DNA from 4 places in the Micromonospora sp. NPDC048830 genome. Region 1 is predicted to be linked to each of the others. Evidence: riboswitches for the same ligand, from Rfam matches in the RefSeq annotation. Region 1 holds a riboswitch; each other region holds the start of a gene.

Evidence for each region. Region 1 has a riboswitch for cyclic di-AMP ahead of ACGFIZ_RS16645 (coiled-coil domain-containing protein). Riboswitches for the same ligand answer to the same signal wherever they lie in the genome.
Region 2: another riboswitch for cyclic di-AMP. It lies ahead of ACGFIZ_RS01370 (NlpC/P60 family protein); the one in region 1 lies ahead of ACGFIZ_RS16645 (coiled-coil domain-containing protein).
Region 3: another riboswitch for cyclic di-AMP. It lies ahead of ACGFIZ_RS11975 (transglycosylase family protein); the one in region 1 lies ahead of ACGFIZ_RS16645 (coiled-coil domain-containing protein).
Region 4: another riboswitch for cyclic di-AMP. It lies ahead of ACGFIZ_RS10330 (C39 family peptidase); the one in region 1 lies ahead of ACGFIZ_RS16645 (coiled-coil domain-containing protein).

Annotation. Positions count from the first base shown of each region.
Region 1 is NZ_JBICUP010000017.1:42,108-49,119, forward strand. It holds gene ACGFIZ_RS16630 (alpha/beta fold hydrolase) at 1-285, shown strand, start outside; gene ACGFIZ_RS16635 (HelD family protein) at 424-2,541, shown strand; gene ACGFIZ_RS16640 (cation diffusion facilitator family transporter) at 2,650-3,564, shown strand; cyclic di-AMP (ydaO/yuaA leader) riboswitch at 3,719-3,850, shown strand; gene ACGFIZ_RS16645 (coiled-coil domain-containing protein) at 3,855-4,919, shown strand; gene ACGFIZ_RS16650 (hypothetical protein) at 5,039-5,515, shown strand; gene ACGFIZ_RS16655 (SRPBCC family protein) at 5,525-5,995, opposite strand; gene ACGFIZ_RS16660 (STAS domain-containing protein) at 6,045-6,407, opposite strand; gene ACGFIZ_RS16665 (FAD-dependent monooxygenase) at 6,878-7,012, opposite strand, start outside.
Region 2 is NZ_JBICUP010000001.1:282,145-289,156, forward strand. It holds gene ACGFIZ_RS01355 (NlpC/P60 family protein) at 1-321, shown strand, start outside; gene ACGFIZ_RS01360 (N-acetylmuramoyl-L-alanine amidase) at 385-1,467, opposite strand; gene ACGFIZ_RS01365 (hypothetical protein) at 1,464-1,820, opposite strand; cyclic di-AMP (ydaO/yuaA leader) riboswitch at 2,035-2,174, shown strand; gene ACGFIZ_RS01370 (NlpC/P60 family protein) at 2,241-3,227, shown strand; gene dcd (dCTP deaminase) at 3,279-3,857, opposite strand; gene ACGFIZ_RS01380 (pyridoxamine 5'-phosphate oxidase family protein) at 3,957-4,517, shown strand; gene ACGFIZ_RS01385 (zinc metalloprotease) at 4,589-5,572, opposite strand; tRNA gene ACGFIZ_RS01390 (tRNA-Gly) at 5,810-5,883, shown strand; gene ACGFIZ_RS01395 (hypothetical protein) at 5,936-6,091, opposite strand; gene ACGFIZ_RS01400 (hypothetical protein) at 6,091-6,498, opposite strand; gene ACGFIZ_RS01405 (hypothetical protein) at 6,785-7,012, shown strand, end outside.
Region 3 is NZ_JBICUP010000010.1:96,470-103,481, reverse strand. It holds gene htpG (molecular chaperone HtpG) at 1-1,431, shown strand, start outside; gene ACGFIZ_RS11980 (hypothetical protein) at 1,566-1,916, shown strand; cyclic di-AMP (ydaO/yuaA leader) riboswitch at 2,158-2,325, shown strand; gene ACGFIZ_RS11975 (transglycosylase family protein) at 2,328-2,966, shown strand; gene ACGFIZ_RS11970 (diacylglycerol/lipid kinase family protein) at 3,105-4,031, shown strand; gene ACGFIZ_RS11965 (AMP-binding protein) at 4,047-6,566, opposite strand; gene ACGFIZ_RS11960 (iron ABC transporter substrate-binding protein) at 6,705-7,012, shown strand, end outside.
Region 4 is NZ_JBICUP010000008.1:87,452-94,463, reverse strand. It holds gene ACGFIZ_RS10335 (CDP-glycerol glycerophosphotransferase family protein) at 1-1,335, shown strand, start outside; gene ACGFIZ_RS10330 (C39 family peptidase) at 1,530-2,369, opposite strand; cyclic di-AMP (ydaO/yuaA leader) riboswitch at 2,413-2,555, opposite strand; gene ACGFIZ_RS10325 (hypothetical protein) at 2,900-3,667, opposite strand; gene ACGFIZ_RS10320 (hypothetical protein) at 3,798-4,271, opposite strand; gene ACGFIZ_RS10315 (acyltransferase family protein) at 4,630-5,859, opposite strand; gene ACGFIZ_RS10310 (polysaccharide pyruvyl transferase family protein) at 5,985-7,012, shown strand, end outside.

The DNA.
Region 1 (7,012 bases):
GCGCTGGTGGGCGACCGGGACCGGCTCACCCCGCCGCCGTGCGCCGAGTCGATCGCGGCGGCGCTGCCGGAGACCACGCTGACCGTCTGCCCCGGCGCCGGGCACATGCTCATGATGGAGCGGCCCGACGAGGTGAACGCCGCGCTGGCCGGCGTGCTGCGCCGGGTGCTGGCCACGGCGCCCGCCACGGGTCCGGCCCCCGCCGCGGGGGCCGACACGACCGCCGGGGAGGCCGGCCCGACCGCCGGGGAGGCCGCCGAATCCGGCACCGTCCCGGCCGGCTGACCGTCGCCGGCCCGCGCCGCCGGGACGTGGGGCGGATCGCGGGACCGGCATGGCCCCGCGACGGCCCGGGCCGCTGGCCGTACCCTCACCCGGACACCCCGGCGCGACCGGCGCCGACGTCTGCGAGGAGCCCGTACGTTGACCGACCGGACCACCCTGGAGCAGGAGATCGCCGTCGAGCAACGGCATCTCGACCGGGTGTACGCCCGTCTCGCCGAACTGCGCCGCTCGGCCGCCCTGGCCGAGAAGGAGGGCTACCGGCTGGCCCGGGTGGGCAACTTCGGTGCCCTGGTGGAGCGGGACGCCATGGTCTTCCACGCCGCCCAGCGGCGGCACCTGCTCGACGCCGAGCACGAGGGGCTGGTCTTCGGCCGGCTGGACCTGCGCGGCGGCCAGGTGCTGCACGTCGGGCGGCTCGGGGTGCGCGCCGAGGACGCCGAGACCCTGGTGGTGGACTGGCGGGCCCCGGCCGCCGCGGCGTTCTACCAGGCCACCCCGGCGCAGCCGCTGGGCGTGGTACGGCGGCGCACGATCCAGTCCTCGGCCGAGCGGGTGACCCGGATCGAGGACGACCTGCTGGATCCGGGGGCGGCCCCGCCGGACATGGCCGTGGTGGGCGACGGTGCGCTGCTGGCCACCCTGTCCCGGGCCACCGGCCGCGGCATGCGCGACATCGTCGCCACCATCCAGCGCGAGCAGGACGAGGCGATCCGCTCCCCCGGCTCCGGGGTGACCCTCGTCTCCGGCGGCCCGGGCACCGGCAAGACGGCGGTGGCGCTGCACCGCGCGGCGTACCTGCTCTACTCCGACCGCAGCCGGTACGCCGGCGGCGGCATCCTGGTGGTCGGCCCGTCGGCGGTGTTCGTGGAGTACATCTCCTCGGTGCTGCCGTCGCTGGGCGAGGAGGCCGCCACCCTGCACTCGCTCGGCTCGCTCTTCCCGGGCATGTCGGCCACCCGCACCGACCCGCAGGAGGTGGCCGCGGTGAAGGGGTCGCTGCGGATGCGGCGGGTGCTGGAGCGCGCCGTCCGGGACGCCGTGCCGGGCGGCCCCGGCGAGCTGCGGCTGCTCTACCGGGGCACGCTGCTGCGCCTGGACCGCCGCGAGCTGGACGGTATCCGGGACCGGGCGCTGCCCCGCGGCGCCCGCCGCAACGAGGTGCGCCGGGCCGGCTTCGACGGGGTGTTCGCCGCGCTGTGGGCGCAGGCCCGCCGGCTGGAGATCGCCCGGCTGCCGGAGCAGCGCGCGTTCGAGGACGAGATCGCCGACCGGCCCGAGTTCCGCGAGTTCCTCAAGGCGTGGTGGCCGCGCCTGCACCCCCGGCACGTGCTGGGCTGGCTGGCCCGCCCGGAGCGGCTGCGCCGGTACGCCGGGGGCGTGCTGAGCCGGGCGGAGATCGGCCTGCTCGTCGAGGCGTACCGGACGCTGGACACCGAGGGCCTCACCATCGCCGACCTCGCCCTGCTCGACGAGCTGGACGCGCTGCTCGGCAAGCCGGTGCGGCCGGCCCGGCCGAAGCGGGACCCGTTCCAGCTGACCGGCGGCGTACGGGAGCTGAGCACGCACGCCGAGCGGCAGCGGGCGGCCCGCGAGGCGGCCCGGCAGCGCCCGGAGGACTACCGCGAGTACGCGCACGTGGTCGTCGACGAGGCCCAGGACGTCTCGCCGATGCAGTGGCGGATGATCGGCCGGCGCGGCCGGCTGGCGTCCTGGACGGTGGTGGGCGACCCGGCACAGACGGCGTGGACGGGCGAGGAGGAGGAGCTGACCCGGGCCCGGGACCAGGCGCTGGGTCGGCGCCGCCGGCACCACTTCACCCTCACCACCAACTACCGTAACTCCGCCGAGATCTTCGCGGTGGCGGCGGCGGAGATCCGCCGGCTCTACCCGGACCTCGCGCTGCCCAGCGCGGTCCGGACCACCGGCGTCGAGCCGGTCCAGCGCACCGTCCCGCTGGCCGAGCTGCGGCCGGCCGTCGGCGCGGCGGTCGCCGAGCTGCTGGGCGAGGTGGAGGGGACGGTCGGGGTGATCACGCCGGTCCCGCGCCGGGACGAGGTCGCCGGCTGGCTCGCCGGCCAGGCCGGCCCGCGCCTGCAGGTGGTGACCAGCCTCCAGGCCAAGGGCATGGAGTACGACGGGGTCGTGCTGGTCGCCCCGAGCGAGATCCGGGCCGACCCGGGCTCCGGCGTCCGGACCCTGTACGTGGCCCTGTCCCGGGCCACCCAGCGCCTCACCACGGTCGACCCGACCGGCTGACCGGGTACCCGGACGGGGTCGCCGGTCGGAGTGCCGACGATTACTTGCACACATAGCGATGTGAGCATAGATTGGGCCGGCAGCGGGACAGGGACGGAGGGTGTGGGCGTGGGCGCAGGTCATGACCACCACCACGGCGTCGCGTACGCCGCCGAGCGCCACCGGGGCCGGCTGTGGGCGGCGTTCGGGCTGCTCGGCGCGCTGATGCTGGTCGAGGCGGCCACCGCGTACGTCACCGGCTCGCTGGCGCTGCTCTCCGACGCCGGACACATGTTCACCGACGTGCTCGGCATCGGCATGGCGCTCGCCGCGATCACCGCCACCCGCCGCGCCACCGCCGCCCCCCAGCGCACCTTCGGGCTGTACCGGCTGGAGGTGCTCGCGGCGCTCGGCAACGCGCTGCTGCTCAGCGGCGTCGCCGTGTACGTCCTCGTCGAGGCGGTGCGCCGGTTCGGCAACCCGCCGGAGGTGACGACCGGCCCGATGCTCGCGGTGGCGGTGCTGGGCCTGCTCGCCAACCTGGTCGCGTTCGCCCTGCTGCGCGGCGCGGCAGAGGAGAGCATCAACCTGCGCGGGGCGTACCTGGAGGTAGTGGGCGACCTGCTCGGCTCGGTCGGGGTGATCGCCGCCGCGGCCCTGATCTGGGCGACCGGCTGGTGGTGGGCGGACCCTCTCGTCGCGGTCGCGATCGGCGTGTTCATCCTGCCCCGCACCTGGCGGCTGGGCCGGGCCGCCGTCCGGATCCTGGTGCAGGCCGCCCCGGAGCACCTGCAGGTCACCGCCGTGCACGACCGGCTGGCGGCGGTGCCCGGCGTGGTCGAGGTGCACGACCTGCACGTCTGGACGCTGACCTCCGGGATGGAGGTCGCCTCGGCGCACCTGACCATGGCCCCGGGCGCCGAGGTGGGCGCCGTGCTGACCGCCGCCCGCACGGCCCTGCACGAGGACTTCCACATCGAGCACGCCACGCTGCAGGTCGAGCCGGGAACATCGCCGGGAAACTGCGGTCCGACCGCCTGGTGATACCCAGCTCCGTCGATCCGGTGGGATATTGTGCCGGCATGCCGGATTTGATGGGTTTGATCCAAGTACCGTGCGTCACGGGCGCAGCGCCGACCCCACCAGCACCGGTAGGCTCGATCCCGGCCTCCGCTCCGGTGGCGCCCACCGGCGCCCGCGGCGGCCGTCGCCTAATCGCCCGCGAGGGCGAGCCGGGGAACCACGTTCGTGGGGTGCATCCGCGTGAGCGGTAGGGATCTTCCGTCCCGAACCCGTCAGCTAACCCGGTCGGCGGCTGACGGAAGGACACGCGTATGCCAGTAGTGGCACCTGTACGAAGGACGGCCGCCCGGGTGGCGGCCCTGCTCGCGCTGGCGCTCGCCGGCGCCCTCGCGGTCGCCCCCGCCGGCCCGGCACAGGGGGCCCCGGCCGCCGCCCTGCTCGCCGCCGCGCCCGGCCAGGACGACGAGGGCGGCACCCCGGCGTTGCGCGCCGCGCTGGAGGCGGCCAGCAAGGGCTACCTCGACGCCAAGGCCGCCCTGAACCGCTCGGTGCAGCGGCAGCGGCAGCTCGGCGCCCAGCTCAAGACGATCGAGGCGGAGCTGACCGTGCGCGACGCCAGGGTCGGCGAGATCGCCGGCGTGGCGTACAAGACGGGCCGGCTCCGGGCGGCGTCGGCGCTGCTGAACAGCGCCTCGCCCGAGGGGTTCATGGACCGGGCGGCGGCGCTCGACCAGGTCGCCAGCAACGAGGACCGCATCCTGCGCGACCTGCTGGAGACCCGCGACCAGGCGAACCGGACGAAGCAGGCGCTCGACGGCGAGATCCGCGAGCAGCGCCGGCAGGTGACGGTGATGGGCAAGCGCAAGGAGCAGGCCGAGCGCGCGCTGGCCGTGGCCAACGAGCGGGCCAGCGGCGGGTCGAGCCCCGGCGGCACCTCCGGCGCCACCGCCACCCCCGCCAAGCGCAACCCCGACGGCTCCTGGCCGGCCGAGTCGTGCAGCGTCAACGACCCGACCCCGGCCAACGGCTGCATCACCCCGCGCACACTGCACGCGCTCCAGCAGGCCAAGGCCGCCGGTTTCACCCGGTACGTCTCCTGCTACCGCCCGGGCGGCTCCGGCGAGCACCCCAAGGGGCGGGCCTGCGACTTCGCCGCCCAAAAGGACGGCTTCGGCGGCGTGGCCACCGGCGGCGACCGCACGTACGGCAACAACCTGGCGGCGTACTTCGTCCGCAACGCGGACAACCTGGCCGTGCTGTACGTGATCTGGTTCAAGCAGATCTGGCTGCCCAGCAGCGGCTGGAAGGCGTACAGCGGCGGCAACGGGGACCCGTCGAGCGACCACACCAACCACGTGCACCTGTCGGTGTACTGACCCGCGTCCCCCGGTGGCCGGCCGCGCGGCCGGCCACCGGGGCGCTACGCCTCCGGGCGTACGCGGGATGTCGCCGGTGGGCCCACGACCCGGGCGGCCGGCGCGGCGAGCATCGGGACATGACCCGACTCCCGCCCCGCGCCCGCAAGGCCCTGCTCACCCTGCACCTGGTCACCGCGCTCGGTTGGCTCGGCGCGGACCTCGTCCTGCTCACCCTCGGGGTGGCCGGCCTGCGCGGCGCGGACCCGGCCGCCGTCTACCCCGCCGCCGCGCTGGTCGGCACCTGGCTGTTCGCGCCGCTGAGCGTGGCGGTCTGGCTGGTCGGGGTGGCCAGCTCGCTGCTCACCCCGTGGGGGCTGCTGCGGTACCGCTGGGTGCTGGTCAAGCTGCTGCTCACCACGGTGATGACCGGGCTGGTGCTGTTCCTGCTCACCCCGAAGCTGCGGCTGCTCGGCGAGCTGGCCGGGGCGGCCTCCGCGCACGACATGGTCGACCTGGTGGTGGCCCCGAGCGTGTCGTCCGCCCTCCTGGTGGTGGCCACGGTGCTGTCCACGTACAAGCCGTGGGGGCGGCTGCGGAGGTCGGGCGGCCGCTAGCCGGAGGGCTCAGGCCCGCGAGGCGGAACCGTCCGGCGGACGGTCCAGCACCTCGGCGAGCCGACGGGCCAGGCCGAGGTGCGCCGAGCGGGCCTGCCGGAAGGCGTACCCGAACAGCGGGGCGGGGGCGGAGAGCGTGATCTCGACGTCGATCCGGACCACGCCGTCCGGCTCGTCGCGCAGCCGGGTGTGGTTGCGCACCGTCGTCGCCGGCCACTGCCGGGCCGCCATGACGACCTCATTCTCGGTGACCACCAGGACGTCCGCCTGGTACGTCGTGGAGAAGCGCAGCGGGCCGGCGGCGAGCCGGTCGGTGATCGCGTAGCTGGCCCGGGCGCCCGGCCGGGGCGGCAGCCGGCGCACCCGCGTGATCAGCGGGTGCAGCTCGCCCTGCCGGGAAAGGTCGCCGAGCAGCGCCACCGCCTCGGCGCGCGGGCAGCGCGCCTGGACGGAGTACTGGAAGCTGTCGCGCCGGAGCATGCCCACGATCATCCCCCAGCGGAGCCGGCGACGGAAGGGTCCGACGCCGTCAGGCGCCGGGCAGGACCTCCGGGGTGGCGTTGCCGGCGTAGTACGGCTCCGGGGCGCCGAACAGGCCGAGCAGGCCGGTGACCCAGAGCTGTCGGTGGACGAACCGGCTCGGCTCGGTGACGACCAGCTTCACGCCGCTGACCTCGGCGGTCTGGAAGCCGGCCACCATCGCGCTGATGCCGACGGAGTCGATGAAGGTGACGAGGCGCATGTTGAGCTCGATGCGGGTGGGCCGCCCCTTGGCGAGCACCTCGGCGACGGCTTCGCGCACCTCGTACGCGGTGTCGACGTCGATCTCACCGCGCGGGGCGATCTCGATGACACCACCCGACAGTACCGACTTCACGATCGACAGGCTCACGCGAGCACCTCCACTCGCCCGTTCACGGGCGCCTCATCAGTACGCGGGCCGCGACCGAGAGTATTCCTCCGACGGCCTCGGTCGCCACCCCTCGGGATGAGCAATTTCGTGGATCAGGGCGCAGGAAACGCCCCATCCGGACTATTCATATCTGGTTCGGTCACATCTGGTTCGGCACACGAACATGTTCCTCGGCCGGGAGCGGCGCTCGGGCCGGCCCCGATGGCCGATCTCGCCGCCCCAGGGTAGCGGTCCCCACCGACCATTGCGCGCCACCTCGCGTACCGGGCGTGCCCCGCCTGGGGCGCGCGACGGCCCGCGGACGGTGCGGCGCCCCGCGACAGGCGGCGCCACAGTTGCCGGACGGCCGGCGGGACGACGAGCGGAGCCAGGCCGGGCGGAGAGCATTCTCTCCTGCCCGGCCTGGCATTTTCCGACTGTGAAGGTCGCCCGGCATGCGGTCGGGTGTCCTACCGGTCCGGGCCGTAGAGGCCGAAGTGCAGCGCCGGGTCAGCCGGCTCCCAGGTGTTGGTGAACTGCGACCGGGCGCCCATCTCGGCAACGCGGCCGAGCAGGTCGTTTCCCAGTGCCAGCCGGGCCGGCTC
Region 2 (7,012 bases), on a different contig from region 1:
GCCTGCGCCCAGGTCGGCGACCCGTACGTCTGGGGCGCCACCGGTCCGAACGCGTTCGACTGCTCCGGCCTGACCCAGTACGCCTACAAGGCCGCCGGCATCCACCTGACGCACTTCACGGGGGCGCAGTGGAACGAGGGCCGGGCCATCCCGCGCTCCGAGGCGCGTCCGGGCGACCTGGTGTTCTTCTTCAGTGACCTGCACCACGTCGGCCTCTACCTCGGCAACGACAAGATGGTGCACGCGCCCCGGGCCGGCAAGCCCGTCAACGTGAGCAGCATCAACTACATGCCGGTTGCCGGCTTCCGCCGCCCCGGCTGACGCCCACGCAACCACGGAAACGGCCCCCGCTCGAGCGGGGGCCGTTTCCGTGCGCGGTTGCGGTCAGCGCGGCGCGCCCACCGTCGCCGGCAGCACGTCGACGTCGTCCTGGTTGACGTACATCACCCGGTGGCCGAACTGGATCTGCACGTACCGGTTCTCGCCCCGGATCACCGTCCAGTCGCCCGGCGACGAGCCGTCGAAGGTGACGGCCCGGTAGTACTCGCCGGCCAGCACGCCGCCGACGGCGTACCGCTGGCCCGCCGGGAGGGTGTACTGCAGCGGCGAGATCGCCTGGTAGGGCACCCCGGCCGGGTACGCCTCCCGCTCCGGGTACGCCCGCCCGTACACCGGGATCGTGGCCTTGCCCGCCTTCGGGACCACCACGAAGCCCTGCGCCCACTTCGCCGTCGGCGCGGACGCCGGGTTGTGGAACCAGGCCTTCTGCCCGAGGTACCAGATCGCCGTCCAGTCACCCTGGACGTCCGCGAGGGCGTACGTCTGCCCGGTCGAGGCGCGGGCGCCGTGGTCGGAGATGTACATCGTGTTCGGCGTGCCGTTCGGGCGCAGCCCGCGGTCGTTCACCAGCGGCGCGTCGGCGCTCGGCGCGGTGCGCAGGACGACCGAGGACGAGCCGCGCAGCGGGCACGGCGCGATCGGCGGCGGCGGGCTCGGGACGCCGGGCGGCTGCCGGTTGCAGCCGGTGAACGCCGGCTGGTTGCTGGCGTAGTCGGGGTCGATGGTGACCAGCCCGGTGTGCGGGGTGCCGGTCGACTGGAACGGCGCCTTCAGCAGGTCGAAGTAGTGCGACCAGTTCCAGTACGGGCCCGGGTCCCAGTGCATGCCGGCCACCGTCGACGCCACCGTGCCGGGGACGTTGTCGTGGCCGAGGATGTGCTGCCGGTCCAGCGGGATCTGGAACCGCAGCGCGATGTGCCGCACCAGCTTCGCGGAGGTGCGGTACATCGCCTCCGTGTACCAGGTGCCGTGGCCGGCGAAGCCCTCGTGCTCGAGGCCGATGGACTTGGCGTTGACGTACCAGTTGCCGGCGTGCCAGCCGACGTCCTTGGCCTTGATGTGCTGGGCGATGTAGCCGTCCACCGAGCGCAGCGTGTAGTGCCAGCCCAGGTAGTCCGCCCGCTTCACCAGGTTGACGCTGGGGATTCGTCGACGTGGGCGCTGGCGGCCTCGGCCGAGGCGACCCGCTCGGCGTCGGTCAGGTGCATCGGGCCGAACCCGCCGCTCGTGCTCGGGCGGCCGGCGTGGGTGTCCCACCGGGACTCCAGGTAGGACACGCCGAGCAGGACGCTCTCCGGCACGCCGTACTCGGCCGCGGCGGCCGCGTACTGCTGCTGCCGGTCGGTGGGTGCGTCGGCGGACCCGGTGCCGAGCGGCTCGGCCGCGACGGGCCCGGCGGCGAAGGGTAGGACCGCGGTGGCCGCTGCCACCACGGCGGCGAGCAGGACGCGTCTGCTCGCCGGTAGGTTGGATCGGGGCATCGAACCTCCCGAGTGAGGGTCTGGGTGAGGCCACCCTCCCGCCGCCGCCCCAAGGGGTCAATACCTTTCCGGTTATCGATATTGCGTGAAGGAAAGCTACGGAGACCCCGGTCATACGGAGTGTCACAGCCCGTCGGGTTGCGAATCGGTAACGCCCGTCTCTACTCTGGTCAACCGTCGGCCGGTCACAGCGCCGCCCACACCGGGCGGTGACGGCCCGACACCGCCGAGTCGCCTCCGGGCGAGCCGGGGACCCAGGTACGCCGGGGTGAATCCGCAGCCTCGCTGCGGTAGGGCGCTCTCCCTTCCCGCCCGAACCCGTCAGCTAACCCGGTAGGCGGTACGGAAGAAGGAGAACGGAGCCCGGTGGCACACCATGCCCCGCGGCGCCCGTCGCGCCGGTCGGCCCACGCCGACCGGATGCCGGCTGCGCCGCGTCCACGCTGGTCACGCTTCACCACCGCCCTGGCCGCCCTCGCCGGCGCCGCCGTCGTCCTGGCCGGCGTCGCGCCCCCGGCCCACGCCGAACCGTCGGTCGCCGAGATCGAGCAGCAGATCGACCAGGACTGGAACAAGCTCGAACCGCTCATCGAGCGGCACAACGCCACCCGCCAGGACCTCGCCGCGAAGCGGAAGCAGGCCGACGCGCTCGCCCGGCAGATCGGGCCGTTGCAGCGTCAGGTGGACGAGGCGATGGCGAAGGTCAACGGCCTCGCCGTCGAGGCGTACAAGGGTGAGAATCTTTCGGCCGTGAACGCGCTGCTGGGCAGCCGCTCCGCGAGCCAGATGCTGGGGCAGCTGGAACTGCTCGACCAGTTCGCCCACCGCCAGCAGCGCGACGTCCAGACGGTCGTCGACCTGCGCGACCGGCTGGCCGCGAAGAAGCAGCCGCTGGACGAGATGGTCGCCCAGCTCACCCGCACCGAGGCCCAGCTCGCGGCGAAGCGCAAGCAGATCAACGCCGAGATCGACCGGCTGCAGAAGCTCCGGATCAAGGTGTACGGCAACGGTGGCGGCGGCTCGCTGCGGCCCGCCCCGTGCCCGGCGAGCTATCCGGGCGGCGGCGCCGGGATCGCCGTCAAGTTCGCCTGCGCCCAGATCGGCAAGCCGTACGTGTGGGGCGCCGCGGGCCCGAACGCGTACGACTGCTCCGGCCTGACGATGGCCGCGTGGGCCAAGGCCGGCGTCTCGCTGCCGCACAACGCGGCCCGGCAGCGGGCCGTGACCGCCCGGGTGAGCCGCGCCGACCTGCGCCCCGGCGACCTCGTCTTCTATTACGCCGACCTGCACCACGTCGGCATGTACGTCGGTGGCGGCTGGGTCGTGCACGCCTCCCAGGCTGGCGTCCCGATCAAGATGAAGCGCGTCGACGACGGCCAGGTCAACAGCTACGGCCGCCCTGGTTGACGGGTACGGGGCCCCTGCGGGACGGGGGCCCCTGCTCGCCGCCGGGCGGTGTCAGCGGGTGGGCCAGGTGCGCCAGTTCCGCCAGGACCGGCTCGGGGTCGGGCCGCGCTGCCCCTGGTAGCGCGAGCCGTAGACGGCCGACCCGTACGGGTGCTCGGCCGGCGACGAGAGCCGGAAGATGCACAGCTGCCCGATCTTCATTCCCGGCCACAGGGTGATCGGCAGGTTCGCCACGTTGGACAGCTCCAGCGTGACGTGCCCGGAGAAGCCCGGGTCGATGAAGCCGGCGGTCGAGTGGGTCAGCAGCCCGAGCCGGCCGAGCGAGCTCTTGCCTTCGAGGCGACCCGCGAGCTGGTCGCCGAGCGAGATCACCTCCAGCGTCGAGGCGAGCACGAACTCGCCCGGGTGTAGCACGAACGGCTCGCCGTCGGGCACCTCCACCGCCGACGTCAGGTCGTCCTGCTGAATCGACGGGTCGATGTGCGTGTAGAGGTGGTTGTTGAAGACCCGGAAGAGCTTGTCGAGGCGTACGTCGATGCTCGACGGCTGCACCAGACTCGGCTCGAACGGCTCCAGGGCGAGCGTGCCAGCGTTCAGCTCGCTGACGAGGTCGCGGTCGGAGAGCAGCATCGCAACACCATAGCGATCCTGGTGACAGCCGCTGCGACCGGTTCGGGGGACCTGCGTGTCGTGGTCGCTGATCGTACATTTGTTCGATAGGATGCCGGCATGGCTTCCTGGTCCGAATTCGCCGCTGACGAGCCACGACTCGCCGACGGGATCCGCCTCCTCATGCAGCAGTACGGGCCGGGCTTCGGCTACCTGGCCACCGTCCGTGCCGACGGCGGGCCCCGGGTGCACCCGGTGTCCCCGGTGATCACCGACGAGGGGCTCTTCTGCTTCGTCATCGACTCCCCGAAGCGGCGCGACCTGGAGCGCGACGGCCGCTACGCGCTGCACTCCTTCCCACCTGAGGACAGCGACGACGAGGCGTACGTGGCGGGGCGCGCCCGGCCCGTGACCGACCAGGCGCGGGTGGCCCGGTTGGCCGAGATCGGGCGGGCCGCGCCGCAGGTCGACTGGCGGCTGTTCGAGTTCACCGTCGACGTGGCGATGCTGACCCGGCGGGCGCACGGCGGCTCGTCCGCTCCTGGCGACGGCCCGGGCCGGCCGGCCGTGCAGGTCTGGCTGGACCCGGTGGCGGCGAGGCCCGCGGGCGGCGCCAGTGTCGACGTACCCGATCAGGGGCCGGCCCGGCGCGCGCAGGGCGCCCACCGCGCGGCGGCCTGACCCCCGAAGACGCCGGTGCCGGCCCCGTCGTAGGACGGAGCCGGCACCGGAGTGTCAGCAGCGGTGGTACGTCAGGCCGCGCGGTAGGCGTTCCACGCGGTCAGCATCCGGCTCGCCTGACCAGGGGTGAACTGGTACATGCACGAGTCGTAGGTGTAGTCCATGAAGTTGGTGATCGGGTCCAGGCCCGCCGCGGTGCAGGTGTCCCGCCCGGTGGGGCACTGGAACGCCGCCGAACCCTCGGCCGGGGTGTCGTCCACACTGTCGCCGGCGCCGGAGCAGCCGCCCTGGAAGGTGTGGTACAGGTTCAGCCAGTGGCCGACCTCGTGGGTGCCGGTGTCGCCCTGGTTGTAGTTGGTGGCGGTGCCACCCGGCAGCGACTCGCCCAGCACGACTACGCCGTCCGAGCTGCTCAGCTTCCGCTGCGGGAAGGTCGCCCAGCCGAGCAGGTCGTCGCTCAGCTCGCCGAGGTAGACGTTCAGCGTGTTCTTGCCGCCCTCCCGCAGGGTGCTCTTCATCGAGCGCTCGGCGGACGAGCCGTACACGATCGGGTACCAGGTCGGGTTGGTGACCCGGTTGATCTTCTGCAGCTGGAACGCGAAGGCGGTGGCCGCGCCGCCGGTGGCGCCGCTGTACGCCTGGTTCAGCACGCTGATCTGCTGGGTGATCATCGAGTCCGGGATGTTGCCACCGGCCCGGGTGCTGTCCCGCTGGATGACGTGGACGATGACCGGGATGGTCACGCTCGCCACCGGCGTGGCCCCGGCGCCGGGGCGGAAGTTGGCCCGCTCGCGCAGCGCGGCGGCCAGGTCCGCCTCGCGCTCACGGACCTGGGCGGAGGTCAGCTCGTTCGGCTCGTGCTTGGCGTGGCCGCCGGCCTTGATCCGGGCGTCCGTGTGGACGTCGGCCGGCTCGACGCAGGCGTCCGACGGGGCGGCGGAGAAGGCCGAAGCGGCCGGGACGACGCCCACCGCGGCGGTGCTGAGCAGCAGCGCGAGGGTCGTCGACGCGACGCCGGCGGTCCGCCGGGTCAGCAGGTTGGGACGGAGTCCCATGGGCCCACCTCTTTCTGACGACGCGACAGGGGGTATGTCACGCCGAGGCTGAAACGTGGAGGTGACGTTACATCCGATCGACGAATTTGAGAATGGGCATGTGTTGCTGGGATGAAAACTTCTGGGGGTTTTTCCTGATGGAATGTCATCTTTGGGGGTGCCGGGGGCGCCGGTGACGCGCCCGAGGGGGGTACCTGGTGCGGAGTGGCGGTGACCTCAGGTACAGTGGTGCCGCCTGCGGGTGTAGTTCAATGGCAGAACATCAGCTTCCCAAGCTGACAGTGCGGGTTCGATTCCCGTCACCCGCTCCACACACGAAGGCCCTGGCCAGGACGTCAGTCCCAGCCAGGGCCTTCGATGTTGCTACCGCTTCTTGCGCTGCCCGTGCCCGCTGCGTGCCCGATTCCGGGTCTGCTTGATCTGGGAGCTGAGCGCGTTCGCGATGTGTTCGTCACGTTCCTGCGCGGTGTGCTGGTAGATCATGGCCGCGCGGGTGGAGGCGTGGCCCATCCGGGCCATCAGGTCGGCGAGGCTGGCACCGGTGCGAGAGGCCAGGGTGTTTCCGGTGTGCCGCAGGTCTGGAAGTTGGAGCGGCGCAGGACAGCGCCCTTCGCTCCGGTGAAGATGAGCGCGTCCTGATCGTCACCGACGAAGTCGTCCAGGTGGGCGCGGATGTCGCGGCGGATCGCGTCGGGGACGGTGACGGTCCGAATGCCGGCATCGGTCTTGGGTGGCCCGAAGGCGAGGCTTCCGTCTGAGCGCTCGACCAGGGTCGCGCGGACCGTCACGGTCCTACAGCGCGGGTCGACGTCGCGGCGGCGTAGCGCGGCGAGTTCTCCGTAGCGGAGGCTCGCGAAGGCGGCGAGCAGGACCAGGGCGCGAAGCCGGCCGGGCACGATGTCGGCGAGCTGGAAGACCTGGGCCACGGTGGCGACAGGTCGCTCAGCCGCGCGCTCGATGCGGCACCCTTGATCCGACAAGGGTTGCGCGGTGGTTGCGCAGGGCCATCCCGCCAGCCGTCGACCCGGGCGAGCCGAGCAGACCACCGCCCGGCCCGCCAGCGTCCGTACGTGCGTCAAGGTCCGCTTGACGTGGCGGGCCGGGCGGCGGCCCGCTCCCCGGAGGGCGGGTCGGCGGCAGACGGGATGGCACAACCGTTGACTCGGCGTGCGACTGTGTTTGCAGGCGCCTGGGATCGGAATGGAGAGCCGCTTGGATAGCCCCGATATGTCCACGATTGTGGAGTCGTATCGATACCGTCTGTTCGTAAGAGGGATGCGCCTCGCTCTGCTCTTCCCGGTAACGCTCGTGCTGATGGTGCTTGCTCGACTCGGCGTTGCGCCGAACGTCCTTGTGCCGCTCGTGATAATGCTCTTTGTTGCCATGGCGCTGGGCATCGTTACGACGTGGATTGGTGCAGTTCTCCTGATTCGGGAGACT
Region 3 (7,012 bases), on a different contig from region 1:
ACGTACAGCGTGGAGACCGTCGACGACGCCCCGCAGGGCACCGCCGTCACGGTGCACCTCAAGCCCGAGGACAGCGACGACCACCTGTACGACTACACGGCCGAGTGGAAGATCCGCGAGATCGTCAAGCGGTACTCGGACTTCATCGCCTGGCCGATCCGGATGACCGTCGAGCGCAAGGGCGCCGGCGACGAGGTCACCCGCGAGGTGCAGACGCTGAACTCGATGAAGGCGCTGTGGGCCCGCCCGCGCAGCGAGGTCGACGAGGCCGAGTACAAGGAGTTCTACAAGCACGTCAGCCACGACTGGGCCGACCCCCTCGAGACCATCCACATGAAGGGCGAGGGGACCTTCGAGTACGAGGCGCTGCTGTTCCTGCCGTCGCACGCCCCGGTCGACCTGTTCGCCCCGCAGGCCCGCCGCGGCGTGCAGCTCTACGTCAAGCGCGTGTTCATCATGGACGACTGCGACGCGCTGATGCCCAACTACCTGCGCTTCGTCAAGGGCGTCGTCGACGCGCACGACTTGTCGCTCAACATCTCCCGCGAGATCCTCCAGCAGGACCGCCAGATCAGGGCGGTCCGCCGCCGGCTGGTGAAGAAGATCCTCGCCACGGTCAAGGAGATGAAGACCGAGCACGCCGAGCGCTACCGCACCTTCTGGTCGGAGTTCGGCCCCGCCCTGAAGGAGGGCCTGCTCGACGACCCGGACAACACCGAGGCGATCCTCGACGTCGTCTCCGTCGCCTCCACCCACGACCCGGAGCAGCTGACCGGCCTGCGCGACTACGTCGAGCGGATGAAGGACGGCCAGAGCGACATCTACTACATGACCGGTGAGTCCCGGTCGATGATCGAGAACTCGCCGCACATGGAGGCGTTCCGAGCCAGGGGCTACGAGGTGCTGATCCTCACCGACCCGGTGGACGAGGTCTGGGTCGACCGCGTCGGCCAGTTCGACGGCAAGCCGCTGCGCTCGATCGCCAAGGGCCAGGTCGACCTGGACACCGAGGAGGAGAAGAAGGAGGCGGAGTCCGCCCGCGAGCAGCAGCGCCAGGAGTACGCCGACCTGCTGACCTGGATGACGGAGAAGCTCCGCGACAGCGTCAAGGAGGTCCGGCTCTCCACCCGGTTGACCACCTCGCCGGCCTGCGTGGTCGGGGACGCGCACGACATCACCCCGACGCTGGAGAAGATGTACCGGGCGATGGGGCACGAGGTGCCGCAGGTCAAGCGGATCCTGGAGCTGAACCCGGGGCACCCGCTGGTGGAGGGGCTGCGCACGGCCCACGAGCAGGGCGCCGAGTCCGACGCGCTCGCCGACACCGCCGAGCTGCTGTACGGCATGGCGCTGCTCGCCGAGGGCGGCGAGCTGGCCGACCCGTCCCGGTTCACCAGGATCCTGGCCGACCGGCTGGCCCGCACCCTCTAGGGCGGCGGAGGACAGGTACGAGCCGGCCGGCGCCACGAAGGCGCCGGCCGGTTCTGCCGTGCGGGCCCCTCTCACGACCGCTGATTTCGACACCGAAGGTCCACCAGGCCGGGTGTGCCTCCTGTGGCGATGAGGTGTCCTGTCCGGAGGGCCCGCCGCTGGCCGTCCGGCCGGTGGACATCCCCGCGTCGGCCGAGGACGAGCTGCGGCGCGCCCTGTCCGGCCACGCCGCGCCCACGGAGCAGGGCGTCCGCGCGGCGCTGGCCGGAATGGACCTCGACCCGCTGTTCGCGCAGCAGGTCACGGCGGCGGGCGGGGTCGTCGGAGTGGCGCTGCGCGGCAGCCAGTACGACTGCCTGCTGGCCCGCGTCGACGGTGAGCGGGTGGAGGTGTGGCGGCCGAGCCGCGTCCAGCTCGCTCCCGGGGAGTTGAGCTGCACGGCCGACGTCGCCGCGCGCGGGCTGGGCCAGCGCCCGCCGCACTGACCTGAGTGGGGGATGGCCCGCGTCGGCGATGGGCGGGATCGGACGGAACTCACGATGCGTGACCGCCCTGTGTGGGGGAGGGCCGGGTCGGAGTCGGTCCATCGGGCGCCATGCACGTCCGGCGCGGCGGCGCAAATCGACTGTGGAGCCCGTCGCCCGAGCGGGTGACGAAGGCGACAAGAGGTGGGCGGCCGTCGCGGATGGTGCCTAACGTCGGTCGGGTCCACGAACGTGGACACCACGGTCGGTAACGCCTAATCCTGCCGCCGGCCGTCGGCACCTTGTCCTCAGGGCAGGAGCGGGGGACCCAACGTTCCTCGGTGCACCGTCACCTCGGGGTGAAGCCGCCACCGGCGGCCGGGCTCCTCGGCCCGAACCCGACAGCTCACCTCGTCGGCGTGGAGGATCACCATGGCAACTGAATACCTCGCCCGCCATCGTCGGGTGACCGCTCGCCGTGCCGCCGTCGCCGCGGGCGCCGTCGCCGGGGCCGTCGCCCTGTTCGGGCCCGCCGCCCCGGCCCAGGCCGCGGTCAACTGGGACGCCATCGCCCAGTGCGAGTCCGGCGGCAACTGGCACATCAACACCGGCAACGGCTACTACGGGGGCCTGCAGTTCTCGCAGGGCACCTGGGCCGGCTACGGCGGCAGGAAGTACGCCGCACGCGCCGACCTGGCGACCCGCGGCGAGCAGATCCGCATCGCCGAGAAGGTGCTCAGGGGCCAGGGCATCGGGGCGTGGCCGACCTGCGGCAGGAAGGGCGGCTCGACCAAGACGTACCGCCCGAAGTCGGAGACGAAGGCCGCCCCGAGGAAGGAGCGGTCCTCGCGTACCGAGACGCCGGCGTCGCGGAGCAGGCGGGACACCACGAGGAGCGCCCCGGCCACCGGCGGCGGCCGGACCTACGTGGTGCGGTCGGGGGACACCCTGTCGGAGATCGCGCAGGCCAAGGGCGTCCGGGGCGGCTGGCGCGCGCTGTGGCAGAGGAACGAGCGGGTGGTGGGCGACCAGCCCGACCTGATCTTCCCCGGCCAGCGGCTCAGCCTCTGACGCACGGTCGTCGGCCGATGCGGCCCGGCGACCCGGCACACCGAAGCGCCCGGCCGGTCCTCCGGCCGGGCGCTCCCGTCCCAGGGTCCGGGGTCGGGGACGCGTGGACTCCGGGCCGGCTGGGTAACACCGGCGGGCATGAGCACCAGCACCAGGACCAGGCCCGACGAGGCCGCCCCGGGCCGCGTCGGCACCGTCGCGGTGGTCGCCCACCGGAAGAAGACCCTCGGCGGCGGCCTCGACGAGTTGCGCGCCACGCTGGCCGGCGCCGGCGTCGACGACCTGCTCTGGTACGAGGTGCCCAAGAGCCGCAAGGCGCCGAAGAAGGTCCGCAAGGCGCTCGACAGGGGCGCCGGGCTGGTCTTCGTGTGGGGCGGCGACGGCATGGTGCAGCGCTGCGCCGACGCCCTCGCCGGCACCGGGGTGCCGATGGCGATCCTGCCCGCCGGGACGGCGAACCTCTTCGCCACCAACGTGGGCGTCCCGGCCGACCTGCCTGAAGCGGTGCGGGTGGGCCTCAGCGGCCGGCGGCGCCGGCTCGACCTGGGCCGGCTCAACGGCGAGCACTTCGCGGTGATGGCCGGCGCCGGCTTCGACGGCGAGCTGATCGGCGAGGCCGACCGCCGGCTCAAGGGCCGGCTGGGCCGCCTGGCGTACGTGTGGACGGGGCTGCGGCACGTCCGCGGTGAGCTGGTCCGCACCCGGGTCCGGGTGGACGGGGCCGACTGGTTCGACGGCGAGGCGAGCTGCGTGCTGTTCGGCAACGTCGGCACGATCACCGGGGGCATTCCCGCGTTCGACGACGCCCGTCCCGACGACGGCGCGCTGGAGGTCGGGGTGGCCACGGCGGCCGGCGCGGTGGACTGGGCGCGGACGCTCGGGCGGATGGCCGCCGGCCGCTCGGACGAGTCGCCGTTCGTGCGGATCACCCGGGGCCGGAAGATCACCGTACGGTTCGCCGCGCCGCGGACGTACGAGCTGGACGGCGGGGCGCGGGCGGAGACGAAACGGCTGAAGGTCAGGGTGCGGCCCGGGGCGCTGACGGTCTGCTGCCCCGACGACTGACGGTCGGAGCCCGGCTCACCCGAGGGCCGCGGCGCGCGCCCGGGCGCGGCGTACCACCGCCGGCAGCCGCCGCGCGGCCAGCCGGGCGAGCGCCGCGCAGCCGATCCCCACGGCCAGGGACGCGACCAGCGCCGCCCACCGCGACCACGGGGCGACCAGCGGCATCACCTGCCAGTGGGTGAGGTAGACGTACAGCGAGCTGCCGGCCAGCAGCGCCGCCGCCCGGTTGACCACCCGCCGGCTCGGCAGCCGGGGCACCCAGACCAGCAGCGCGAACCCGGCCACGACCAGCGCCTCCCGCGCGGGCTGACCGAAGAACCCGGGCACCGTGAGCAGGGCGGCGGCGGTGACCACGACGCGCCGGGCGGTCGTGTCGGCGCGGGCCGCCGCCCAGCCGAGGGCGAACAGCCAGAACACCACGACGGCGGACGGGACGTGGCCGCGGTCGGCCAGCCCCGGCAGGTCGTACCGGGTGACGAGGCCGAGCGCGGCGAGGGTGAGCGGCAGCGCGAACGGCAGCCGCCGCTCCAGCCGGTCCACCGCGGGCACGGCCAGCAGCGCGACCGCGGCGAGCAGGATGTACACCAGCGCCTCGACGAACCAGAACTGCCACTCGGTGGCCCCGTCGTGCGGCCCGAGGACGCTGTTGAGCAGCAGGACGTTGGTCAGCCCGTAGTCCCCGGTGACCGCGCCGGCCGCGGCGATCCAGAGCACCGCCGGCAGCACCACCCGGGCGATCCCGCGACCGGCCGCGCGCAGCCGGTCCCGGCGGGGCGCGTCGGTCAGCTGGAACCGGGCGAAGTTGAACCCGGCGACCGCGAGCAGGAGATGGGCGCCGCCCTTGACGGTGAACAGCGGGATGTGCGACCCGACGATCGCGACGATGGCCGCCGCCCGCAGCGCCACGCTCGTCTCCAGCACGGCGGTGCGGCGGCGGGGCGCCTCCGGCGCGGGCGGGCGCAGGTCCCGGATGGCGGTGGTGTGCCAGTCGGCGGGCAGCCCGCCCAGGGCCTCCTCCAGCCGGACGGACATCTCCACGTACGACAGGGAGTCGCCGCCGAGGGAGACGAAGCTGTCGTCCGGGGTGACCTCGGTCACGTCCAGTACCCGCTCGTACAGCCGGCACAGGTCGGCCCCGGCGGCGTCCGGCGGGTCGGCGGGAAGCGCGAGCAGGGCGGTCCGGTCGGGCTTGCCGTTGCCGAGTCGGGGCAGTTCGGCCAGCATGTGCACCCGCACCGCCCGCGCCGGCAGGCCGGCCGCCGCGGCGGCGAGCCGCCGGACACGGTCGGCCTCGGCCGGGGCCTGTGCCGCCACGACCAGCTCCCGGTCGGTGCCCGCGCAGTACGCCGACACGCCGGCCGCGCGCAGCCGCTCCTCGACCCGCGCCAGGTCGACGCGCAGCCCGAAGACCTTGGCGAACCCGCCGACGCGTCCCACGATCTCCCACAGGCCGTCGGGGGCGCGGCGGGCCACGTCGCCGGTGCGCAGCTCGTCGACGGTGCGGCCGAGGGCCAGGTCGGCGGGACCGTCGGCGTAGCCGAGCATCACGTTCGGCCCGGTGTAGACCAGCTCGCCGGTGTCCGGCTCCGGCCGGTCGGGCAGGGGGCGCAGCCGGAACGAGCCGCCGGGCACCGGGACGCCGATCGCCTCCGGGCGGGTGGCCGCCAGACGCGGCGGCAGGTACGCCATCCGGGCCGTGGCCTCCGTCTGGCCGTACATGACGTACAGGTCCCAGCCGCGCCGGCGGCCGAGGGCGGCGTACCGGGTCACCCGCTCGGGGTCGAGCCGTCCGCCGGCCTGCGTGACGTAGCGCAGGTGGGGCAGGCGCATCTCGGCGAAGCCCACCCGGTCCAGCAGCTCGAAGGTGTACGGCACGCCGGCCAGGGCGGTGCCCCGGGCCGCGCGGAACAGTTCCCAGAACCGGCGGTCGGCCACGGACAGGTCGGTGAGCACGAGCGCGGCCCCGCGCAGCAGGTGGCTGTTGACCACCGACAGCCCGTAGCAGTAGTGCAGCGGCAGGGTGGTGGCGGCCCGGTCGGTGTCGCGGATGCCCAGGTAGCCGGCGATGGCCTCGGCGTTGGCCTGGAGGTTCGACCGGGACAGCCGGACGAGCTTCGGCGAGCCGGTCGAGCCGGAGGTGCTCAGCAGCAGGGCCAGGTCGGGGTGCAGCTCGTGCCGGCTGGCCGGGTGGCGCTCGTCGACCACCAGCGTCCCGCCGACGCGGCGCAGCACCACGTCCGGGTCGTACGACCGGATCAGCGCGTCGGTCGCCGCGGCGTTGTCGCCGGGCGCCAGCAGCAGGGGGTGTCCACCCGTGAGGGCGGCGAGGTAGCCGACCAGCTCGTCGAGGCGGTTGGCGCCGGCGAGCAGGACCAGCCGCCGGTGCGGGCCGAGGCGGGCGGCGAGGTCGGCGACGCGGCCGGCCAGGTCCTGGTAGCTGAGCCGGGCGTCCGCGGTGATCACGGCGGGGCGGTCGCCGTGGCCGCCCAGGGCGGCGGCGAACGGCACCGCCTCGACGGCGGGGAGCACGCGCATGGCGCACAGGTTAGGGCAGGCTCACCTCACTCGGGAAGCCCGGGTCGGACGAGTCACAGCCGGCCTGGTCGGCGGAACGGACTTGCGCGGAGTCGATAGCTAAGGTAAGCCTTACCTGTGCAGAAGCGTCTGAGTGTCATGCTGGCCGCCACCCTGGCCGGCCTCCTCTCCCTGACCGCCTGCGGTGGCGGCGACGACGGCGGCGACCCGGGCAAGCCGAACGACAAGCGGCTGACGATCTACAGTGGCCGTAGCGAGGCCCTGGTCAAGCCGGTGCTGGAGAAGTTCGAGAAGTCCTCCGGGATCAAGCTGGACGTCCGCTATGGCACCACCGCCCAGATGGCGGCCCAGCTGCTGGAGGAGGGCGACCGCAGCCCCGCCGACGCCTTCTTCGCCCAGGACGCGGGCGCGCTCGGCGCCGTCACCAAGGCCGGCCGGCTCGCCAC
Region 4 (7,012 bases), on a different contig from region 1:
GCCCTGCTGGCGCTGCTCGCCGCCGTCGCCCTGGCCGCCGCGCTGGCGCTGCCCGCCGCGGTCGCGCTGGTGGCGGCCCTGCTCGTCGGCGCCGCCGCCGGGGCGGTCGCCCTGGACCTGGCCCGCCGCCGGTTCCGCCCGGGCGCGGGCGGCGGGGCGGTGGCCCGGGCGCTGCGCCGGCACCAGCCGGAGTTCCTGCTGCACTTCTCCGCCCCGCCCGGGTCCGAGTACCAGGTCACCATGTGGCTGCCGTACCTGGAGCGGATCGGCCGGCCGTTCCTGGTGCTGGTCCGGGAGCCGGAGTTCCTCGCCCCGATCGCGGCGGCCACCACGGCCCCCGTGGTCTACTGCCCGACCACCAGGACGATGGACGAGGCGCTGGTGCCGAGCCTGCGGGTGGCGTTCTACGTCAACCACGGGGCGAAGAACAGCCACTGCATCCGGTTCTCGCAGCTCACCCACATCCAGATCCACCACGGCGACAGCGACAAGGCGCCGAGCGCGAACCCGGTCTCGGCCATCTTCGACCGGATCTTCGTCGCCGGCCCGGCGGCGATCGACCGGTACGCCCGCGCGGGCGTGGAGATCCCGGCCGAGAAGTTCGTGGTGGTCGGCCGCCCGCAGGTCGAGTCGATCGAGGTACGCCGGGCGCAGGTCACCGGCCTGGCGAACCCGACCGTGCTGTACACGCCGACGTGGACCGGCCACCACGCCGACGCCAACTACTGCTCGCTGCCGGTGGGCGAGACGATCGTCCGGGGGCTGCTGGCCCGGGGCGCCACGGTGATCCTGCGCGCCCACCCGTACACCTCGCAGAACCCGGCGTCGGCCCGGCAGCTCGCCCGGCTGGAGGAGCTGCTCGCGGCGGACCGTGCCCGCACCGGCCGCCAGCACGTCTGGGGTGCCGCGGCCAGCCGGGGGATGTCCCTGGTCGACTGCGTCAACCGCTCCGACGCGCTCGTCTCGGACGTCTCCGGCGTGATCTCCGACTACCTCTACTCGGGCAAGCCGTACGCGGTGACGGACATGGGCGCCGACGGCGACCGGTTCGTCGAGCGGTTCCCGCTGGCCGGGTCGGGCTACGTGCTGCGGCGGGACGCCGGCAACCTCGACGAGGTGCTCGGGCGGCTGCTGGACACCGACCCGTCGGCGGCGGCCCGGTGGGCGACCCGGGCCCGGTACCTGGGCGACTTCCCGGCCGAGTCGTACGCCGAGGCGTTCCTGGCGGCGGCCCGACGGGAGCTGGCGGCCGGCGGGGAGCCGACCGCCGCGCCCACGCCGCGCGCCGCCGAGGCCGTCGCCCACGACGGCTCCCCCCTGTCCCCGACAGCCTGACCCGGCGCCCTCACCCCGGCTGATCAGCCGACCCGGCCGGTCAGCCGACCCGGCCGGTCGGCCCGCGTGCGGGGCGAGGTCAGCCCCGCGCGGGCGTCGCGTACGGGGCGAGGAGGGCCAGGACCGCGGCCGGGTCCTCGACGTGGGCGTTGTGGCCCAGGGCGGGCCGGCGCCCGGTGTGCGGGGAGGACGGGTCAGGCCGAGTAGCCGCGGGTGGCGGCCCAGTTCGCCAGCGCGATCGTGCTGATCCAGTACGACGGCACGGCCGGGTTCGCCGAGTCGGCGATCTTCACCGTGCGGCCCTGGTCCTCGTACCCGACGACGGCGATGTAGTGGCCGCCGGGGAACGAGTGCCAGCCCCCGTCGACGTCGGTGGCGGAGCCGGCGATGTTCACCACGACGCCCCGCCCGGCCGAGATCGCCTTGACCACGTCGGCCTGGAGCTGGTCCATCTGCGCCGGGGTGGCGGCGTTGCCCGGGATCATCCGGGTCTTGTAGGGGCTGCCCTTGACCATCTGGTTGAGCACCCGGGTGGTGTCCTCGGCCGAGTTGGTGCCCATCTCGGTGGTGCCGAGCTTGACGCCCAGGGTGTCCTGGTCGCTGGCGATCCCGGTGGCCGACAGCGCGTTGCGCACGGCGGCGGGGCCGCAGTTGTAGTAGGTCGTCTGCGCCTGGTAGTCGTAGTCGAGGGCCTTCGACGACGGCGGCTTGGGGGCGGCCGGCCTCGACTCGGACTGCGTGGGGGCGGCGGTGGCCGTCAGGTCCGGGTTCGCCGCGGTCGAGGTGGCGCTCGGCGCGTCGGTCACGGCCCGGGCCTGGCCCCGGGTCGCCGCGCCGTCGAGGCGGGGGGCGATCTCGGCGACGGCCGTCGTGGCCTGCCGGGGGGCGGAGGCGTCGTCGCCGTTCGCGAGCAGCGCCCCGGTGCCGGAGGCGAGCAGGAGCGCCGCGGCCGAGCCGGCGACGATCTGGTACGGCCGCCGGGCGGCGAGACGCCGCAGCTGCTGCTTCAGGTTGTCGTTCACGCGTTCCTCCACGGGACGGACAACCAAGAGGTGTGGTGGTGCTGCACGAGGATGGAACTCCTTCCGACACCGCCTACCGGGTTAGCTGACGGATTCGGGCGGGAAGATCGCCCTACCACGGGCCGTGGCCCGCGGATTCACCCCACACGTGCACTGGGTCCCCGGTTCGTGTTGGTCACGATTGAGCGGGTCGGCGCGGCGTCGCCTCTTGCGATCGGTTACCGCACCGGACGGGCCGACACTACTGGCCGGTCGCCGGCCTGCCAACCGCGTGTCACCTGCTTAAACCTTCGACGGCCGATTTTTTTGCGGCACATCCGGGAACTGACGTGACTCAATGGGATAGGCGACCATTCCGGCGCCGCCGGTCGACAATCGGACAATCGGTCGTGATCGTCGGGGACTTGCAGTCTTCAAACACACCGAATGGTTGCCGACGCCCGTTTCCGAGGCGACGTGACCGGGCTCACCCGGCAGAGTTCGGCCCGTCGGCCCAGCATGTGGGCGGGCCGGGTCCAGTCAGCCCGGGCCGCGGGCCGGGGTCAGCCGGCCCGGGCCGGACGCCACCGGGCCACCCACGCGGGCCGCCGGGACGAGACCGCCGCGGGGGCTAGGGGCGCCGGGGCGGGACGGGCCCGCTCGGCCGCGGCGGACGCTTCGGCCGCCAGGATCCGGGCGGCCTCGGCGGCCAGCTCGGCGTCGCGCCAGGCGGCCCGCTCCCGCTCCGCCGCCGCCAGGTACCCGGCCCGCCTGCCGTCGCGTACCGCACGGGCCAGCACGACCTCCTGCTCCACCGGGTGCCGCCGGGGGTCCCAGCCGCCGCGTCGGGCGAAGACGTCGCAGAGCTGCCCCATCGACAGCTCGCCGCGCAGGTGGGCGGCCGTGGCGGCGTGGTGCAGCCAGCGCTCGCGGGCCGCGTACTCGGTGGGGGTGCGGGGGGTGCGGGGCGTCGGCAGGGCACCCGCGCCGCCGAACCGGCGGGCGGCCGTCTCCGCCGCGTCGTACGCCCGCCAGGCCCGCTCGGCGGCCTCCTGCGCGGCGAGCCACGCGTCGCGGCGGCGGCGGGCGGTCCGCGCGGCGCCGGCCGCCGCCACGGCCACCTCCTCGGCGTACCGGCGCAGGTCGGCCAACTCCTCGGCGGCGGCCTCGACGGCGGACGGAGCGGGATCGCCCGCCGGCTGGTCCCGCTGCGGGCGGGTCACCAGGACGGTGAGCACGGTCAGCGCCAGCACGAGCAGGACCAACCAGATGACGGCGGCCTGCGGCACCTCGATCAGGAACTGGTAGAGAACGGTGTCCAACGTCGGCACCTCACGGGGTGGATGCGGAAGCGGAGCCCGCACCGACCGACCGGGCGGCGCGGGAGCGCCACCGGAGTCGGGCCGGCGGGAACGCGAGGGGTCCTGGAGCGCGGTGGAAGCGGGCTCGGCCCGCGGGGCGTCAGGGCCGCGGGGGCGCGCGGGGGCCGGAAGCGGCGGGGGCGGGCCCGAGCGGCGCCCGGCCCGGCCCGGCCGCCCGGGCCACGGGGTGCGCGGTGGGTAGCGGCGGCATGGCCGCCCCGGCCGGGAGAGCATTGGCGGTGTACGCGGCGGCGGTGCCCACGCTCGCCGCGGCGTGGTCCGCGACGGCGCGGAGCCCGACCGGGGCGCCCGGAGCCGGGGCCGCCCCGGCGGGCGCGCCGAGCACGACCGGCCGGCCGGCGAACGGGGCGCCGGGGTCGGTGTGACCGACGGCGCTGATGGAGAGACCGCCGGCCGGGGACCGGACGGCAGACGCGTCGGCGGGGATCACGGCGTCGAACGGCAGCGAGCCGGCCCCGAGGGAGAAGGCGACCGCGACCGCGAGGCTGGTCAGCATCCGGGCGGCCGAGCGCGCGACCCACCACAGAGGACAGGTGAGCGCGACGGACGGCACGCGTCCACGCTACCGTCGCCGACGGTACGGCGCACGGACGCCGGGCGTGTCGGCGCGTCCGGCACGATCCGGTCGGGAATGCCCGCGTGCCGCCTGGGCCGAACCGGCGCTGTCGGCCAATGTGGAGCTGCCCGCGCAGACGGGGCAGTCCCCGGACGCACAGACGGGGCAGCTCCACAGCAGCCGACCGCCGGTGGTTCGGCCGGCACGCGTGGGGGCTCCGCGTGGGGGGGTCGGCGTGGGGGCTCTGCACTCGGGGCGCGCCGCCACCGGTCGGCGGCAGGCGGCCGGCGCCAAGCGGGCGGCCAGCGCCAAGCAGGCGGCCAGCGCCAAGCGGGCGGCCGGCGAGCCGGGGCGGTCAGCGATCGGGGAGAGCGGCGTACTCGCGGGGGCGCCCGCGCGGGGCGGGGACCGTGGGCGGCGCGACGGTGGCTTCCGCAGCCGACGGCGGCGCGACGGTGGGCTCCGCGGCCGGGGGCCGGGGCCGCCGGGGTCGGCGGGCCGGGCCGAGCCGGCGGGTCAGCGGCACCTCCACGAAGCGGTGCAGCAGCGCGGCCAGCCCGAGGTTTACCAGCAGGAACCCGATCGCGGCCAGCGGGCCCCACCAGCCGGGCAGTCCCGCGCCGAGCCGGCCGGCCAGCCGCAGGACGGTGATCATGACGAAGACGTGCACCAGGTAGAAGGCGAAGGAGACCTCGCCGAGCCAGACCATCGGGCGGCTGCGCCAGGGTGTCCGCGCGCCGCGCACGTCCGCGTCGGCCGCGGCCGCGATGACCAGCACGTACGCCGCGGCGAGCAGCGCCGCCCACAGCTCGGCGCGGACCCACTGCGCGGCGACGATCCAGGTGGCCACGAAGGCCAGGCTGGCCACGGTGAGCCGGGGGCCCCGCCAGCGGCCCCGCCGCAGCAGCTCGGCCGCGGCGACGCCCATCCAGAACTCCAGCGAGCGCACCACCGGGAAGATCTGGGTGAACCACCAGGTGCTCTCCTGCGGCACCAGGCGCTGGCCGGGCCAGAGCGCCAGGATCAGCAGGGGCACCGCCACGACCACCGCCCACAGCACCCCGGGGCGCACCCGCCGCACCACGGGCAGCGCGAACGGCAGACAGAAGTAGAAGAACAGCTCGCAGGACAGCGACCAGCTCACCGAGTTGACGCTGTAGAAGTATCCCGGGGTGGGGTCCCAGGCCTGGACGAGCAGGAGGTTCTCCACGGCGGCGCGGACGTTCACCGGCTCGGCGAACAGCCAGACCCCGGCCAGCAGCGCCACCGCCCACATCAGCAGATGGTTGGGATAGACCTTGGCGAGCCGGCGGCGCCAGAAGTCCCGCCGGCGATCCCCGTCCCGGGCCGACCACACCAGCACGAAGCCGCTGAGGATGAAGAAGAACTCCACGCCGGACAGGCCGAGGCTGAACGCCCAGCTGACGACGGCCTGGTAGTCGGGCTCGGCGACGACCCGCATCGTGCCGACGTGGTAGCCGAAGACCAGCAGGGCCGCGATCCAGCGCAGCCCGGTCAGCGAGGGCAGCCGGCTCGCCGGGCGGGCCGGCGCCTCGGCGCGTACGAGGGCGGGGGCGCTGGTCATGCCGGGCACCCTACCGGGCGGGCCGGCGGCGACGGCCGCTCGGCGTGCGCGTACCCGACGGCGGGGCTGGAATGACCTACTATCGCGGCGGCGGCGGCGCGGACACGATGAGAGGGAAGCCCCTGATGCACAAGCGGATCCTGCTGCGGGCCAAGAAGGGCCCGTTCGACGTCTATTCCCCCGAGGAGACGTTCGAGCGCAACTGGATCGGCGACAACACAGGCAATCTCGTGTTCAGCCACGCGGCGCACAAGATCCTGCGGACCGCGACGGCGGAGATCACCTCCTCGGAGTTCCGGGCCAACCCGCGCGACGCGGACGAGATCAACGAGCGGTACGACGTCTTCGTGGTGCCGCTGGCGAACGCCTTCCGGCGCAGCTACGCCCACCGGCTCGTCAACATGACCCGGCTCATCGAGCGGCTCAAGATCCCGGTGGTGGTCATGGGCGTCGGCGCGCAGACGAACGTCGACGGCGACCGCGAGTACCTGCGTCCGCTCGACGACGGGGTGAAGAGGTTCGTCAAGGCGGTGCTCGACCGGTCGCACACGATCGGCGTCCGCGGCGAGATCACCGAGAGCTACCTGCGCGCCCTGGGCTTCTCCGCGGTCGACGTGATCGGCTGCCCGTCGATGTTCCTGCACGGCGACAGCCTGCGGGTGGAGAAGAAGAAGGCCACGCTCACGGTCGAGGACCGGGTCGCGCTGACGATCTCCCCGTACGTGAAGTCGATGGCGAAGGTGATCACCTCGCACCACCGGCGCTACCCCAACCTGCGGTACATCCCCCAGGACCTGAAGACCCTCGGCACCCTCCTGTACGGCGACGCGAAGGAGGACCGGGGCAAGAGCGCCGCCATCCCGATCCACACCTCGCACCCGCTGTTCCTGGAGGACAAGGTACGGATGTTCGTCGACCCGTGGACCTGGATGGACTACCTGTCCCGGTTCGACTTCAACTTCGGCACCCGCATCCACGGCACGATCACGGCGCTGATCGCCGGCACCCCGGGCTACCTGTTCGCGCACGACTCGCGCACCCTGGAACTGGCCCGCTACTTCGACATCCCGCACCGGATCATGAAGGACGTGCCGGCCGACATCGACGCCATCCAGCTCTACGACGAGGCCGACTACACCGCGCTGAACAACGG